DNA from 4 places in the Streptomyces sp. NPDC046831 genome. Region 2 is predicted to be linked to each of the others. Evidence: riboswitches for the same ligand, from Rfam matches in the RefSeq annotation. Region 2 holds a riboswitch; each other region holds the start of a gene.

What was found. Region 2 has a riboswitch for cyclic di-AMP ahead of ABZ920_RS09000 (NlpC/P60 family protein). Riboswitches for the same ligand answer to the same signal wherever they lie in the genome.
Positions count from the first base shown of each region.
Region 1: it holds a riboswitch for cyclic di-AMP, as region 2 does, so the genes downstream of both, ABZ920_RS10410 (M23 family metallopeptidase) here and ABZ920_RS09000 (NlpC/P60 family protein) in region 2, are expected to answer to the same signal.
Region 3: it holds a riboswitch for cyclic di-AMP, as region 2 does, so the genes downstream of both, ABZ920_RS20445 (C40 family peptidase) here and ABZ920_RS09000 (NlpC/P60 family protein) in region 2, are expected to answer to the same signal.
Region 4: it holds a riboswitch for cyclic di-AMP, as region 2 does, so the genes downstream of both, ABZ920_RS13435 (NlpC/P60 family protein) here and ABZ920_RS09000 (NlpC/P60 family protein) in region 2, are expected to answer to the same signal.

Region 1 is NZ_JBEYXZ010000008.1:119,074-122,551, forward strand. It holds gene ABZ920_RS10400 (HPr family phosphocarrier protein) at 1-85, shown strand, start outside; gene ABZ920_RS10405 (GntR family transcriptional regulator) at 436-1,131, opposite strand; gene ABZ920_RS10410 (M23 family metallopeptidase) at 1,340-2,098, opposite strand; cyclic di-AMP (ydaO/yuaA leader) riboswitch at 2,111-2,272, opposite strand; gene ABZ920_RS10415 (pitrilysin family protein) at 2,494-3,478, opposite strand, start outside.
Region 2 is NZ_JBEYXZ010000007.1:15,352-18,829, forward strand. It holds gene ABZ920_RS08995 (hypothetical protein) at 1-17, shown strand, start outside; gene ABZ920_RS09000 (NlpC/P60 family protein) at 273-1,451, opposite strand; cyclic di-AMP (ydaO/yuaA leader) riboswitch at 1,459-1,622, opposite strand; gene pcrA (DNA helicase PcrA) at 1,981-3,478, shown strand, end outside.
Region 3 is NZ_JBEYXZ010000024.1:5,552-9,029, forward strand. It holds gene ABZ920_RS20435 (ATP-dependent Clp protease proteolytic subunit) at 1-171, shown strand, start outside; gene ABZ920_RS20440 (hypothetical protein) at 179-487, shown strand; cyclic di-AMP (ydaO/yuaA leader) riboswitch at 857-1,038, shown strand; gene ABZ920_RS20445 (C40 family peptidase) at 1,042-1,515, shown strand; gene ABZ920_RS20450 (ATP-binding protein) at 2,143-2,601, opposite strand; gene ABZ920_RS20455 (helix-turn-helix transcriptional regulator) at 2,814-3,478, shown strand, end outside.
Region 4 is NZ_JBEYXZ010000012.1:76,578-80,055, forward strand. It holds gene ABZ920_RS13425 (phosphoketolase family protein) at 1-76, opposite strand, end outside; gene ABZ920_RS13430 (pyridoxamine 5'-phosphate oxidase family protein) at 484-909, shown strand; cyclic di-AMP (ydaO/yuaA leader) riboswitch at 1,316-1,487, shown strand; gene ABZ920_RS13435 (NlpC/P60 family protein) at 1,595-3,478, shown strand, end outside.

The sequences.
Region 1 (3,478 bases), on a different contig from region 2:
CGACGCCGACGGCGCGGACGCCGCGCTCGACCGGCTGGCCAAGCTGGTGGCCGAGGGTCTCGAGGAGCTTCCCGAGACCGTCTGACCGGATTGGCTCGTTCCAGCGGCGAGGCCGCGTCGTCCCGTGCACGGGCGGCGCGGCCTCGCCGCTCCTGCGCTACAGGGAATGCGCCGTTCCGGACACTCCCGCGCTGCTCGTCGGTCCGGACACTCGGGGGCATGTACCGGCCCGGGCGCTTCGGGGCCGTCCTCGTTCCGGGCGCTCCGGAGCATTCGGGCGCGGTCCGGGAAGCGGTGCATTCACCGGGTATTCCCCGTCCGGAATTCCGCACGGCACGCCGCCGCCGCTCATACGCGGGCGCGCGAGATGAGCAGCCCGGAATTCCACCCGCGTCGAATTGCCTCTTCTTGCACGTCCTGTATACGGCCCTCCTGTTAATTACGGGGACCCGGTATGTTGACGGGCCGTTGCGAGGTCCTCACGCGGGCGGCGCCCTCGTGCCGCCCGGGGACGCGCAGCCGGTGCGCGGCGGCCGCGCGCTCGGCGTGCAGGGCGGTGACCGCCCGCGCCCGCTCCCCGTCGCCGCGGGCGACGGCGTCCACGATGGCGCCGTGCTGCGCCCAGGACTCCACGGGGTCGGCCGGCGCCTGCACCGTGTACATCCAGGCGATCTTGTGCCGCAGCTGGGTCAGCACCGACGTCAGCGCGGGACTGCCGCAGGCCTGGGCCAGCGTCTCGTGGAACCAGCCGCCCAGCGAGCGCAGTTCCTCCCGGCTGCCCCGCCCGGCCCGCTCCTGCCCCAGCCCGACCAGGCCGCGCAGCACCTTCAGATGGGCCTCCGTGCGCCGCTGCGCCGCCCGGGCGGCCCCCAGCGGCTCCAGCAGCGCGCGCATCTCCAGCAGGTCCGCCGCCTCCCGCTCGGTCGGCTCGGCGACGCACGCGCCCGCGTGCCGCCGGGTCACCACGAACCCCTCCGCCTCCAGCGTGCGCAGGGCCTCGCGCACGGGGACGCGCGAGACGCCGTAGCGGCGCGCGAGGACCTCCTCGGTGAGCCGGCCGCCGGGCCGGTGAATGCCGGCGACGATGTCGTCCCGGATCGCGGTGCACACCGAGTGCGCCGGAATACGCATACCGACCTCCGCCTCGATTCCGCCGTGAAACGCCGACGCTGGACGCTTGTTCCGTGACTCTATGGCACCGGGCCGGAATTTCCGACGGCGCGACGAAATCCGTGCACGTTCCCGGACAGCGGACGTGCGGGGCACGACGGACGTCCGGAAAACACGAAGCCCCGGCCGGGCAGCCGGGGCGTTCGGAGTGTTCGGGGCGTTCGCGGGGTCAGACGTCGAGGCCGTGCTTGCGGAGATAGGCCACGGGGTCGATGTCGGAGCCGTACTCCAGGGACGTACGGGCCTCGAAGTGCAGGTGCGGTCCCGTGACGTTGCCGGTGGCGCCGGAGACGCCGATCTGCTGGCCGGGGACGACCCGCTGGCCCACCGAGACGCCGATCGACGACAGGTGGGCGTACTGGGTGTACATGCCGTCGGCCATCCTGATCACGACCTGGTTGCCGTACGCCCCGCCCCAGCCGGCCTCGACGACGGTGCCGGCGCCGACCCCGTGCACCGTGCTGCCGCTCGCGGCGTGGAAGTCGATGCCGGTGTGCGAGCCGGACGACCACAGGCTGCCGCCGGTCTTGTAGCCGGTGGAGACGTAGGAGCCGGAGATCGGCAGGACGAACATGTTCAGGCGCCGGCGCTCCGCCTCCCTGGCGGCCCGCTCCTTGGCCTCGCGCTCCTTCTTCGCCAGCTCGACGGCCCGCAGGCGGGCGGCCTCCTCGGCCGCCTTCTCCTCGGCCGCCTGCTGCTGGGCGGCAGCCTGGGCGTCGATCTGCGCGGCGACGGAGTCGCCGATGGTGACCACCGGGGTGAGGCCCGTGTCCTCCGGGCTGGGGGTCTCCGTAGCCAGCGCCGGGGCGGCGGCGAGACCGCCGAGGACGCCGGTGGTGGTGAGGGCCGCGACACCCGCCGCGCGGGCGGTGGTGCGGTGTACCCGGCTGGGCCGGCGGTGCTTGCCGGTGGCACGGCTGAACGCCATGGACAGGCTGGTCCTTTCCTTCCCTCTCGCCTACCGGGTTAGCTGACGGGTTCGGAGCAGGAAGGTCTCCTACGGGCCCCCTCGCACCAGGCGCGGGCGTCCGATTCACCCCAGGGACGGTGGGTCCCCGGCTCCCCTGGCTCGCGCCGTACGGGGACTCGGCGATGGCTGTCCGGTGCCGCGGGTGCGGCGCACTGCCTGACGGACAGCCGGCATGACGCTAATCGGGCCCGCCTTCAATTCCCAAACGGAAGACGGGTTTTGTAGCGCACGCCACAGCGCAGACAGGCAGCCTCTCCCTCAATTCGGACAACAGGGAGCCCTGGTGACACTCCGGTCACCAGGGCTCCCCGCGCGCGTGCTCCCCCGGCCCGCCATGACCGGGGGACGCGCTTCTAGTCGGCCGTCACCACCGAGACCGGGCCGATGCCGAGGTCCTGGAGGGGCGCCTTGATCTGCGCCGCGTCACCGACGAGGACGGTCACCAGGCGGTCCACCGGGAAGGCGTTGACGACGGCCGCCGTGGCCTCGACCGTGCCGGTGGCGGCGAGCTGCCGGTACAGCGTCGCCTGGTAGTCGTCGGGCAGGTGCTGCTCGACCTGGTCGGCGAGCGTGCCCGCCACGGCCGCCGCGGTCTCGTACTTCAGCGGCGCCACCCCGACGAGGTTCTGCACGGCGGTGTCGCGCTCGGCGTCGGTGAGGCCCTCGGCGGCGAGCTTGCGCAGCACCGTGAACAGGTCGTCCAGGGCCGGGCCGGTGTTCGGCGTGTCGACGCTGCCGCTGATCGCGAGCATCGCCGCGCCCGAGCCGTCGGGGGCCGAGCGCAGCACCTGGCCGAACGCCCGCACGCCGTAGGTGTAGCCCTTCTCCTCGCGCAGGACGCGGTCCAGGCGGGAGGTGAGGGTGCCGCCGAGGCAGTAGGTGCCGAGCACCTGGGCGGGCCAGACCCGGTCGTGCCGGTCCGGGCCGATCCGGCCGATCAGCAGCTGGGTCTGGACGGCGCCGGGCCGGTCCACGATCACCACGCGGCCGGTGTCGTCGGCGGTGACCGGCGGCACCGGCCGCGGCTCGGCCGGTGAGCCGGTCCAGGTGCCCAGGGTCTCGCCGAGCAGCGCGTCGAGGTCGACCCCGGTGAGGTCGCCGACGACCACGACGGTGGCCGTGGCGGGGCGGACGTGCCGGTCGTAGAAGGCGCGGACGGCCGCGGCGTCGATGCTGCGGACCGTCTCCTCGGTGCCCTGCCGGGGGCGTGACATGCGCGAGTCGGCCGGGAAGAGCTGCCGGGACAGCTCCTTGGCGGCGCGGCGGGAGGGGTTCGCCATCTCGTGCGGGATCTCGTCGAGCCGGTTGCGCACCAGCCGCTCGACCTCGCTGTCGGCG
Region 2 (3,478 bases):
CGGTGCTCTGGACCTGATCGGCACGGGCGAACGCGCGCCGGTCCCCGGGACCGGCGCGCGTTCGCGTCCACGCCCGCTCCCGGCGGCGACGGCCGGCCGGTCGCGCCGGCCGCCGTGCACCGGGCCGAGCGTCCCGCGCGCATCCGGCGGAACGCGCGGCGCGGCGGAGCGGCCGGCGCGTGGATACGCGCACGGGTCCCCCGTGCCGTGCCGGGCCGGGGCGCCGCCGGATCGGGCCGGAGACGCCCCGGAGCACAGCCACGCGCCGCCGGTCAGGCCGGGCGCACCACGCTGTGGATCGCCGACTCGCCGTCGTAGTAGATGGACTCCTCCCGCACGTAGGCGCCGGGCTTCGGGGCGTGAATCATCATGCCGTCGCCGATGTAGACGCCGACGTGGCTGATGTCGTCGTAGAAGAAGACCAGGTCCCCGGGCCGGGCCTGGGAGAGCGGAACCGTCGTCCCCGCGTCGACCTGGTCGTAGGTGGTGCGCGGCAGGGTGACGCCGGCGGCCTTCCAGGCGGCCTGGGTGAGTCCGGAGCAGTCGTAGGAGCCGGGGCCCGTGGCGCCCCAGACGTACGGCTTGCCGATCTGGTCGCGGGCGAAGGCGAGGGCCTTGTCGGCCTTGGTGGCGGAGGAGGGGTCCGACGTCGAGGAACCCGTCGGCCCCGTCGGGCTCCCGGACGGCTCCGCGCCCGGCCCCGAGGTGCCGGCGTCCTGTCGCGCGGCCTGCTCCGCCGCCTGAGCCGCCTGCTGCCGGGCCAGCTCCGCCGCCTTGCGGGCGGCCTCCTGCTGCCGCTGCTCCTGGAGGGCCGCCAGCCTCGCCTTTTCCTGCGCGTTCAGGGTCGCCAGCAGCTCGCGCGCGTCCGCCAGCTTCCGCTGGACGGTGATCTTGGCCGTCTTGATGTCGCCCTGCGACTCGGTCAGCGTCTCCAGGCTGCGGGTGGCCTCCCGCCGCTTCTCCATGGTCGCCGACTGCTGCGTGACGTAGTCGTCGACCATGCTCTTCTGACGCTCGGTCAGCCTGCTCATCAGCTGCGCCTGGTCGAAGTAGTCCTGGGGCGTGTTCGCGAGCAGGAAGGTTGCGGTGTCGGGCGCGGAGGCTCCGGTGCGGTACTGGGCGGCCGCGAACGACCCCAGCCGCTCCCGTGCCCTGTTGAGCCGTTCGGTGCGCTTGGCCACGTCGTCGAGGAGAGTGGCGACGCGCTTGCGCTGCTTGCCGGTCTTCTCCTTGGCCGCGTTGTACTTCTCGGTCGCCGACTCGGCCTGGCGGTACAGGTCGTCGACCTTCTTCTCGACTTCTTCGATGCTCGGCCTGTCGTCGTCGGCGGGGGCGGCGTTGGCCGACTGGGCGAGCAGGGCCACCGAGGTGAGGGCGGCGGTGGCCAGGGCGGGGGTGCGTATGCCTGCCACACCCGTACCCGTGGGACGCGTCTTGCGGTGCGACGCCAAGGGAGGCGACTCCTTCCATCGTCCGCCTACCGGGTTAGCTGTCGGGTTCGGGCGGGTGGTTCGGAAGGGTTGCCCTACGGTCCGTGCTCGCGTGGAGGTGCGGAGGACCGATTCACCCCGGGGTTCGGTGTGGGTCCCCGGCTCCGGCCCGCATGGCGGCGAGTCCGGACTCGGCGGAGGCCGCACGGCCGGCGACGTTCGCCGGAGAGGGTCGTACGGCCCGACGGCACGCTAGCCAACTGGTGTGGCTGTTGTGAAGGTTGGTGCACGATATGCCCGATACATTTTCGTGACCCGGCGCGCGTTCGCCGTTCCGGTGATCGTCCGGCTTCGCTCGGTGAGGAGATCTTCCGGTCGGTCGGCCGTGGCCGGGTGGGGGCAGTCATGACCTATCGCGCTCGATCGGTCACCGATATGACCTGATCGCGGTCGGTCGTCGTCGGTCGTGGACGGTCACCGGCCGGCCGGAGCGGGCGATGTTTCAGGGCGGCGACGGGTTGTCGGTGCGGAGCCCTAGACTCGTAGAGCGATGAGCAGCCTCTTTGACGACAGCTTCCTGGCCGACCTCCAGGCCCCGCGGGGCCACGAGGAGGAGCCCCCGCCGCCCGAGGACGATCACGCTCCGGAACCGGTTCCGGACGATCTGTTCGGGGGGAAGTTCGACGTGCCGCCGGACCGGTGGGACGGCGCAGGCCGGAGCGCGGGAGGGTACTACCGCGACGGCGCCCCGCGTCCGGTCGTGGACGCCGCCGCGCTCCTGCAGGGGCTCAACGACAACCAGCGCGCCGCGGTCGTGCACGCCGGTTCGCCGCTGCTCATCGTGGCCGGCGCCGGCTCCGGCAAGACCCGTGTGCTCACGCACCGCATCGCCTACCTGCTCGCCGAGCGGGGCGTCCACCCCGGCCAGATCCTCGCGATCACCTTCACGAACAAGGCCGCGGGGGAGATGAAGGAGCGCGTCGAGCAACTCGTCGGCCCGCGTGCGAGCGCGATGTGGGTGATGACCTTCCACAGCGCCTGCGTCCGCATCCTGCGCAGGGAGTCGAAGAAGCTCGGCTTCACCTCGTCCTTCTCGATCTACGACGCCGCGGACTCCAAGCGCCTGATGGCCCTGGTCTGCCGCGATCTCGACCTGGACCCGAAGCGCTACCCGCCGAAGTCGTTCAGCGCCAAGATCAGCAACCTCAAGAACGAGCTGATCGACGAGGAGGACTTCGCCGCCCAGGCCACCGACGGCTTCGAGAAGACCCTCGCCCAGGCCTACGCCCTGTACCAGTCGCGGCTGCGCGAGGCGAACGCCCTCGACTTCGACGACCTGATCATGACGACGGTCAACCTGCTGCGCGCCTTCCCGGACGTCGCCGAGCACTACCGCCGCCGCTTCCGGCATGTCCTCGTCGACGAGTACCAGGACACCAACCACGCCCAGTACGCCCTCGTGCGGGAGCTCGTCGGCACCTCCGAGCACCCCGTGGACGTACCCCCGGGCGAGGACGACGTCCCGCCGGCCGAGCTGTGCGTCGTGGGTGACGCCGACCAGTCGATCTACGCCTTCCGCGGCGCGACCATCCGCAACATCCTCCAGTTCGAGGAGGACTACCCGGACGCGACGACCATCCTGCTGGAGCAGAACTACCGCTCGACGCAGACGATCCTGTCCGCCGCGAACGCGGTCATCGAGCGCAACGAGTCCCGGCGCCCGAAGAACCTGTGGACCAACGCGGGCGCCGGTGCCCGGATCACCGGGTACGTCGCGGACACCGAGCACGACGAGGCCCAGTTCGTCGCCGACGAGATAGACCGTCTGACCGACGCGGGCGACGCCAAGGCCGGCGACGTCGCCGTCTTCTACCGGACCAACGCCCAGTCCCGGGTGTTCGAAGAGGTCTTCATCCGCGTCGGCCTGCCCTACAAGGTCGTCGGCGGGGTCCGCTTCTACGAGCGCAAGGAGGTCCGGGACGTCCTGGCCTACCTGCGGGTGCTGGCCAACCCCGAGGACTCGGTGCCCCTGCGCCGCATCCTCAACG
Region 3 (3,478 bases), on a different contig from region 2:
ACACGCCTGGAGGAGATGCTGGTGCGGCACACCGGGCGGGCCCCGCGGCAGGTGAGCGCGGACCTGGAGCGGGAAACGGTCCTGGACGCGCCGGCCGCGCCGGCGCACGGGCTGGTCGACCGCGTCGTCACCGGCCACAGGGGCCCGCAGGCCGCACCGGGTGCGAGGTGACGCGCCCGTGCTGCCGCCCGAGCTGCCACCGATGCCCGCCCTGACCCACGCCGAGGGCGAGCTGATCGACCATTACCTCCGCGTGGCCGACCTGCTGGGCCGGATCAACCCCGCCCGCGAGGGGAGCACCTACCGCGGCCTGAGGGCTGCTCAGGCGCTCGTCCGCGAGGCAGCCGGGCTGCGGGACGCGCTCAGCCTGATGCACCAGCGGGGCGAGAGCGAGCTGCACTCCACCACCCTGGCACGGGCGCTGCGGGTGCTGGACGGGGAGCGGCGCACGGCGCGTGTCACCGTCCCGCCGGCGCAGCGAAGTTGACGCCGTACCACCGACGCGCTCCCTCCTCGCCGTCGACGGAGGGCACGGTTCCGCCGCAGAACGAGCCGAACGGCCTACGCCCTTCCGGTCGACTTCCAGCTCCTCTCCAAGGGCTGTCCGAGTTGCGCACAGCGCCTGCCCGTTGGTCGGAATGAAGCGTTCCGCCGCAGGTCCGGGACTCGTCGGGACCCGCGACAGACGTTCGATCGGTGGGGTGTCCACCCGAACGGGTGAGTGGTGAGTAACAACACAAATCCCCGGTTCCGTTGGGATTTTCGGACATCCGTGAGCCAAGATCCGTGTCTGACGACAAGCCCCCGCCACAACGGCGGGGCGGTCCGGGCGGACGCCGAGTCCTGCCGCCGCCCGGATGACCGGTCGACGGAAGTGGATCGGCAGGAGTGGAGGACCCAAGTACGACGGGTCGCCGGAACGGCCATGTCATGGCCGGGCCGAGCAGCCCTTGGGGTGAAGCCGCGGCAACGCGGCCGGGCTACTTCGCCAGCCCGAATCCGACAGGTCATCCTTCACAGGCGGCTGACGAAGGGTTGCGCATGACTGCGCTGAATCGTGTCCCGTCGCTCATGGCCCGGGCCGGCACGGCCTCGGCCCTGACCATCGCCGCCGTCGGCGGCTCGATCGTGGTCCCCGGTGTCGCCTCCGAGGCCGCGGCCGCCACGTCGGCGACGAAGGCGCTGCACATCGCGGCGTCCAAGAAGGGCTCCCCGTACAAGTACGGGGCCGTGGGTCCGCGGCGCTTCGACTGCTCGGGGCTCACGCTGTACTCGTTCAAGAAGGCGGGCAAGAAGCTGCCCCGTACGGCGGCCCAGCAGTACAACAAGAGCCGCCACATCTCCGCGAAGAGCCGCCGGGCCGGAGACCTGGTGTTCTTCCACTCGGGCTCGAACGTGTACCACGTGGGCATCTACGCGGGTAAGGGCAAGATCTGGCACGCCCCGAAGACGGGAGACGTGGTGCGGCTGCAGAAGATCTGGACGAAGAGCGTCTGGTACGGGCGGGTCGGCTGACCCGGCCCGCAGGGGGCGAGGGGCCGGCCGGGTCCGTCGGGCCGGCCGGGCCGGGTGGCGGTGCCCTGACGCACCGCCCCGCCCCCGGCCGGCGAGCCGCGGTCCCGTGACCGGGCCCCCGCGCACGGCGATCGCCCGACGGAGGCCGCGGCGTGCGGTCCCGCCCTCCTGGGCGGCGCGCTGCGGCTGCGCTGCCCCCGACGGCGGACCCGGCTGACGCGGCCCCGGGCCGGCCGTTGCGGCCGACGCGGTCCCGGACGGGCCGTTGCGGCCGACGCGGCTCTGAGGAACCCGTCGGCGCTGAGGCGGCCGGCAACGGTCCGGTCCACTGCGGCTGCAGCTGCTCGCTGACGGCGACTCCGGCCGACGCGGCCGAGGCCAGGCCGGCCGACGCGGGCCGTACGGCTGACGCGGCCCGGGTCGGCCGCCCGGTCCCCGACGGCGACTCCGGCCGACGCGGCCGAGGGCAGGCCCGCCGACAACGCCCGTGCGGCTGAGGCAGCCCAGGCGGCTGCCCGGCCCCTACGGCGCCTCCGGCCGACGCGGCTCGTGCGGCTGGCGCGGCCCGGCGGCGGGACCGCGGCCCCCGGGCCGTCCGCCCGGCGGTGGCGGGCCCACCGGGCAGCCCTACGGCTCCGGCGGCCCCGCCGCCGTGACCGGAGGGGTGAGCACCGGCCAGGGCAGCGCGATGCAGACGGTCTTGCCGCCCTCGCGCGTGGGTCTGACGCTGAACCGGCCCCCGTACTCGGCCGTCAGCCACCGGATGATCACCATGCCCCGGCCGTTGTCCTGCTGGACGGCGCCCGGGAGCCGTTTCGGGAACCGGGGGTGGCTGTCGGTGACACCGATGCGCAACTGCTCGTCGCGGTCGAGCAGGAGGTCGACCGTGAAGGTCGGCGACTGACCGAACGTGTGCTGGACGGCGTTGGTGGCCAGTTCGGAGATGATGAGCCGGACCGTGTCGGCGGTGTCCGCCTCCGCCGGCAGGCCCCACTCCGTCAGGGTGTCCGCGACGAAGCTGCGGGCCGCCGACACCGAGACCGGTTCGCTCGGCAGAGTGACGGATGCTTCCAGATGGTCTGCCATGGCGACGTCATCCCTTTCCCGCGCGACCGCAGACCGACACGGAGCGGATGGTTCGAGTACGGTCCCGGACTGGTGCCTCGTCGTCAGACTGCCATCACCGCGTCGCCCACGACGGCGTTCCACCGAGATATGCATATATCTGTCGCTCGAAGCGGTGAACTCTGCGACGGCAGACCGTATTCGGGCGGCGCGGAGGGGATAGGGAGTAGCCCATGCAGCACGGTCCCGCGGTACGCCGCCGGAAGCTGGGCGCCGAACTTCGCGCCCTGCGCACCGCGGCCGGCCTGACGAGCGAAGAGGCGGCCGGCCTGGTCGGGTGGCACCAGTCGAAGGTCAGCCGGATCGAGACCGGCGCGAGCGGTGTGAAGCCGGCCGACGTGCGGCTGCTCCTGGACGCCTACGCCGTCGAGGACGCCCGGTTGCGCGAGCTGCTGACGGTGCTGGCGGGCTCGCACGACGGCGCAGGCCGGCACCACTGGTGGCAGGCCTACCGGGGTGTCCTGCCGCCGACCTACCGCGACTTCATCAGCCTGGAGTCGCAGGCCAGCGCCATGCGCACGCTGGAGACCTCGGTCGTGCCCGGCCTGCTGCAGACGCCCGAGTACGCGCGTGCGGTGACCCGGGCGGCGGTGGAGGGCCTCGACGAGGAGCAGCTGGACGCGCTGGTGGAGGTGCGGCTGGCCCGGCAGGACGTGCTGCGGGCGCAGCCGCCGCTGGAGCTGAGCGCGGTGCTCGACGAGGCGGTGCTGCGGCGGGAGGTCGGCGGGCCGGGCGTCCTGGCGCGGCAGCTGGAGCGGCTGGTGGAGGCGGCCCGGCTGCCCCAGGTGACCCTTCAGGTGCTGCCGTTCGCGGCGGGGGCGCACATCGGCGTCACCGG
Region 4 (3,478 bases), on a different contig from region 2:
CGCGCCAGTGGGCGTCCAGCGTGAGCAGTTCCTCGTCCGGGAGCCGGGCGGGCGCCTGGTGCGTGTCGACGGACATCGGGGTTCCTTTGCGGTCGGGACGGCGGTCGGGTTCGGTTCCGGATCTCGGGAGGGCCGCGCCGGTTCCGGGCGGCGGGGCGGGACGGGGGTCGGGCTGCCGGCGGACGGGGGTCGGGCTGCCGGCGGGGCGGTGGTCGAAGGCGCGGCGGGCGGGGGCGGGGCGATGTCCTGCGGTACGCATGTCCCACCCTCCGGTGCTTCTGCGGGTACCCGACAGGGCCGTTCGGGCCACGTCGCCGCCTCCCGGCGCCGCCGGAGCCCGCTGGAAGTGGCGTGATTCGTTCGTCCGGCCGGGTGACGGGGTGGGCCGAGCGGGGCGCGCGGAACACCGGTGAGTGCCACGGGCGCCGAGACGGGGCACGGATGGCGAAGACGTCCGCTTCGGCACCGCTGGAGGAGACCCGTATGGCCCTGAACCGCGAAGAGCGTGAGAAGTTTTTCGCCGAGCCGCACGTCGCCGCGCTGGCGGTCGGCGCCGGAGCGGACAGAGCCCCGCTGACCGTGCCCATCTGGTACCAGTACGCGCCGGGCGGCATCGCCTGGATCCTGACCGGCAAGGACTCCCGCAAGAACCGGCTGATCGGTGCGGCGGGCCGGTTCACCCTGATGGTGGACCGCGTCGAACCCACGATCCGGTACGTGTCGGTCGAGGGCCCGGTCGTCGGGACGGAACCCGCCACCATCGAGCAGCTCCGGGAGATCTCGGCCCGCTACCTCCCGGCCGACAAGGTCGACGCCTACGTCGACTTCGCCTGGAAGAACCACGGCGAGCAGGTCGTCGTCCGCATGCGCCCCGAACGCTGGGTGTCGTCCGACCTCGGGTCCGTCTGACCGCCGCCTGGGACTCCCTGTCGCGGCCCCGGCGCGGCGGGAGCAGGGGCCGCGGGGCCGGGGCTCGTGCAGCCGGGCGACGCGACGGTACGCGAGCCGGTACGGCCCCGCACAGCGCCGGGCCGCCCGGGGTCCCGTGCTCGCCGCCCCGTCTCCGGGGCCGTGCCGCACGCGGCACGGCCCCGGCGGCCCGGCGCTGCGCGGGGCGGGGCGGGGAACGGCCCGGCAGGCAGGCAGGCAGGCAGGCAGGCAGGCAGGCAGGCAGGCAGGCAGGCAGGCAGGCAGGCAGGCAGGCAGGTAACGAACCCGCATCGGTCCCGTCGCGGTTCGACCTTCACACCAGGCACACATGTTCGCTAAGTTGACGCCCGGGCCGCACGATTGCCTCCGGCGAACCCGCCGGATCGCGTGGCCTCCGCCGCGTCCGGCGCGCCCTCGTGGCCACCGGAGCCGGGAACCCGACCGACCTTGTGGTGAATCGGCTCAACAGCCCGGCAGGGCGGGGCCGTAGGGCACACCTTCCGAAGCGACCGCCCGAACCCGACTGCCGACCCGGTAGGCGGTCCGCGGAAGGAGTACGTCTTCCTTGGCGCCGGAACGACCTTCGCGCCCCGCCGGCAGTGGCCTCCCCGGCGCGCGCGACTCCGCCTCGGCAACGGGCGGTGACGGACCCAGCCGTGAAGAGGTGCAGCGGCGGGTCAGTGCCCTGTACGACCAGGCCGAGACGGCCACGGGGAACTACAACGCGACCCGGGCGAGGAGCAGGGCACGGCGCACCCGCGTCGACTCCGCGCCCGGCGACACCTCCTCGGCGGGACGGGACCCGGCCCTGGAGAGCGTCACCAGGCAGTGGTTCGACCTGGCGCGCGCGCAACTGGGGCCGACCGTCCCGGCCGTCCTGCCCGCCGACCGCCGCCCGAACCCGGCCGCCTCCCGGTCCGCGGCGCCGGCGAGGCGCCCGGCGGGTGAACTGACCGCCTCCGGGCCCGCGTCGGACACGCGGGACAGGCTCGCGCTGCCGGCCGGACCGTCCGCCACGGCACCGGCCCTGCCGGAGCCGGCCGCCGCACCGGCCGCCGGCCTCCCGAGCCTGCCGGCCGGACCCGTCGCCGTGCCCCCCGCACGAGAGCTCACCGCGGGCCCCGACCTCACGGCGTCGACGGCCTCGACGAGCTCAATGACCTCGACGGTCTCGACGGTCTCGACGGTCTCGACTGCACTGGTGATGCCGGAGCCGGCCGCCGAACCCGCCGTGGCACCGGCGCGGTTCGCCCCCGAGCTCCTCACCTCCGCGGACCTCCTCACCCCCGTGCCCGCGCCCGCCCCGTGGGCCGGAGTCGCCGCCGAGCCGGCGCCGACGGTCGCGGCCACCGCCGGGACGCGGCCGGAGGCCGCCGCGACCCGGCCGCCCTCCGTCGCCCGGCCGCGGCCCGAGGTGCCGAGCTCTGCCAAGGAGCGGTTGCAGAGGAAGATGGACCAGGCCCGCGGGCTGCTGGCCCGGCAGGCCGGCCGGGGAAGCGGCCCGGCGACCGGAACCGGAGCCGGGCCGGCCGGCGCCATCTGGTACGCGGACGCCCCCAGTGCGTCCCGGCTGACCTCTCAGCAGCTGCTCGAACAATGGACGGGGCAGCCGGCGGCCTCCGGCCCGGGCAACGCCCCCGACGGGGGCCGGGCCGACTGGTCCGGCACGGCGGTGAGCCCGGGCCAGCCGGGCACGGCCGCCACCCCCACCACCGGCGCGGCCCCCGACACCACGGCTCCCTTCCCCGCCGTCCCGCCCTTCCCCGATCCGGCCGCCGCCTCGACGACGGCAGCCTCCCCGGCCTGGCCGGACCCGGCCACCGCCCCCTCCCCCGGCGTCCCGGTCCTCCCGGACCCGGCCGCCGTCCTCATGACAACGGCGCCCTTCCCCACCGTCCCGACCTACCCGGACCCGCCAGCCGCCCCCACCACCACGGCGCCCTTCCCCTCCGTCCCGGCCCACCCGGACCCGGCCGCCGTCCTCATCACAACGGCGCCCCTCCCCACCGTCCCGACCTATCCGGACCCGGCAGCCGCCCCCACCACCACGGCGCCCTTCCCCACCGTCCCGACCTACCCGGACCCGCCAGCCGCCCCCACCACCACGGCGCCCTTCCCCACCGTCCCGGCCCACCCGGACCCGGCCGCCGGCCCCGGCCCCGGGGCCCCCGTCGTCCCCACCACCGCCGCCCCGCTCGGTGTCGGTGACGTCGGGGGTACGGCGTACGAGAGGAAGGCGGCGAAGGCGCTGGCCTTCGCCCGCGCGCAGGTCGGCAAGCCGTGCGTCTGGGGTGCGACCGGGCCGGACTCCTACGACTGTTCGAGCCTCACCCAGGCCGCCTGGAGAGCGGCCGGGGTCGACCTGCCCCGCACGGCGGCCGGCCAGGCCGGCTGCGGCACGCCCGTGGCCCTCGCCGAGATGCGGGCCGGGGACCTGATCCTCTTCTACGGCGACGTCAGCCACGTCGGTCTGTGCACGGGCAACGGCCTGATGATCCACGCGCCGAGCCCGGGGGCGCCGATTCGCGAGGAGTCGGTCTTCTTCGCC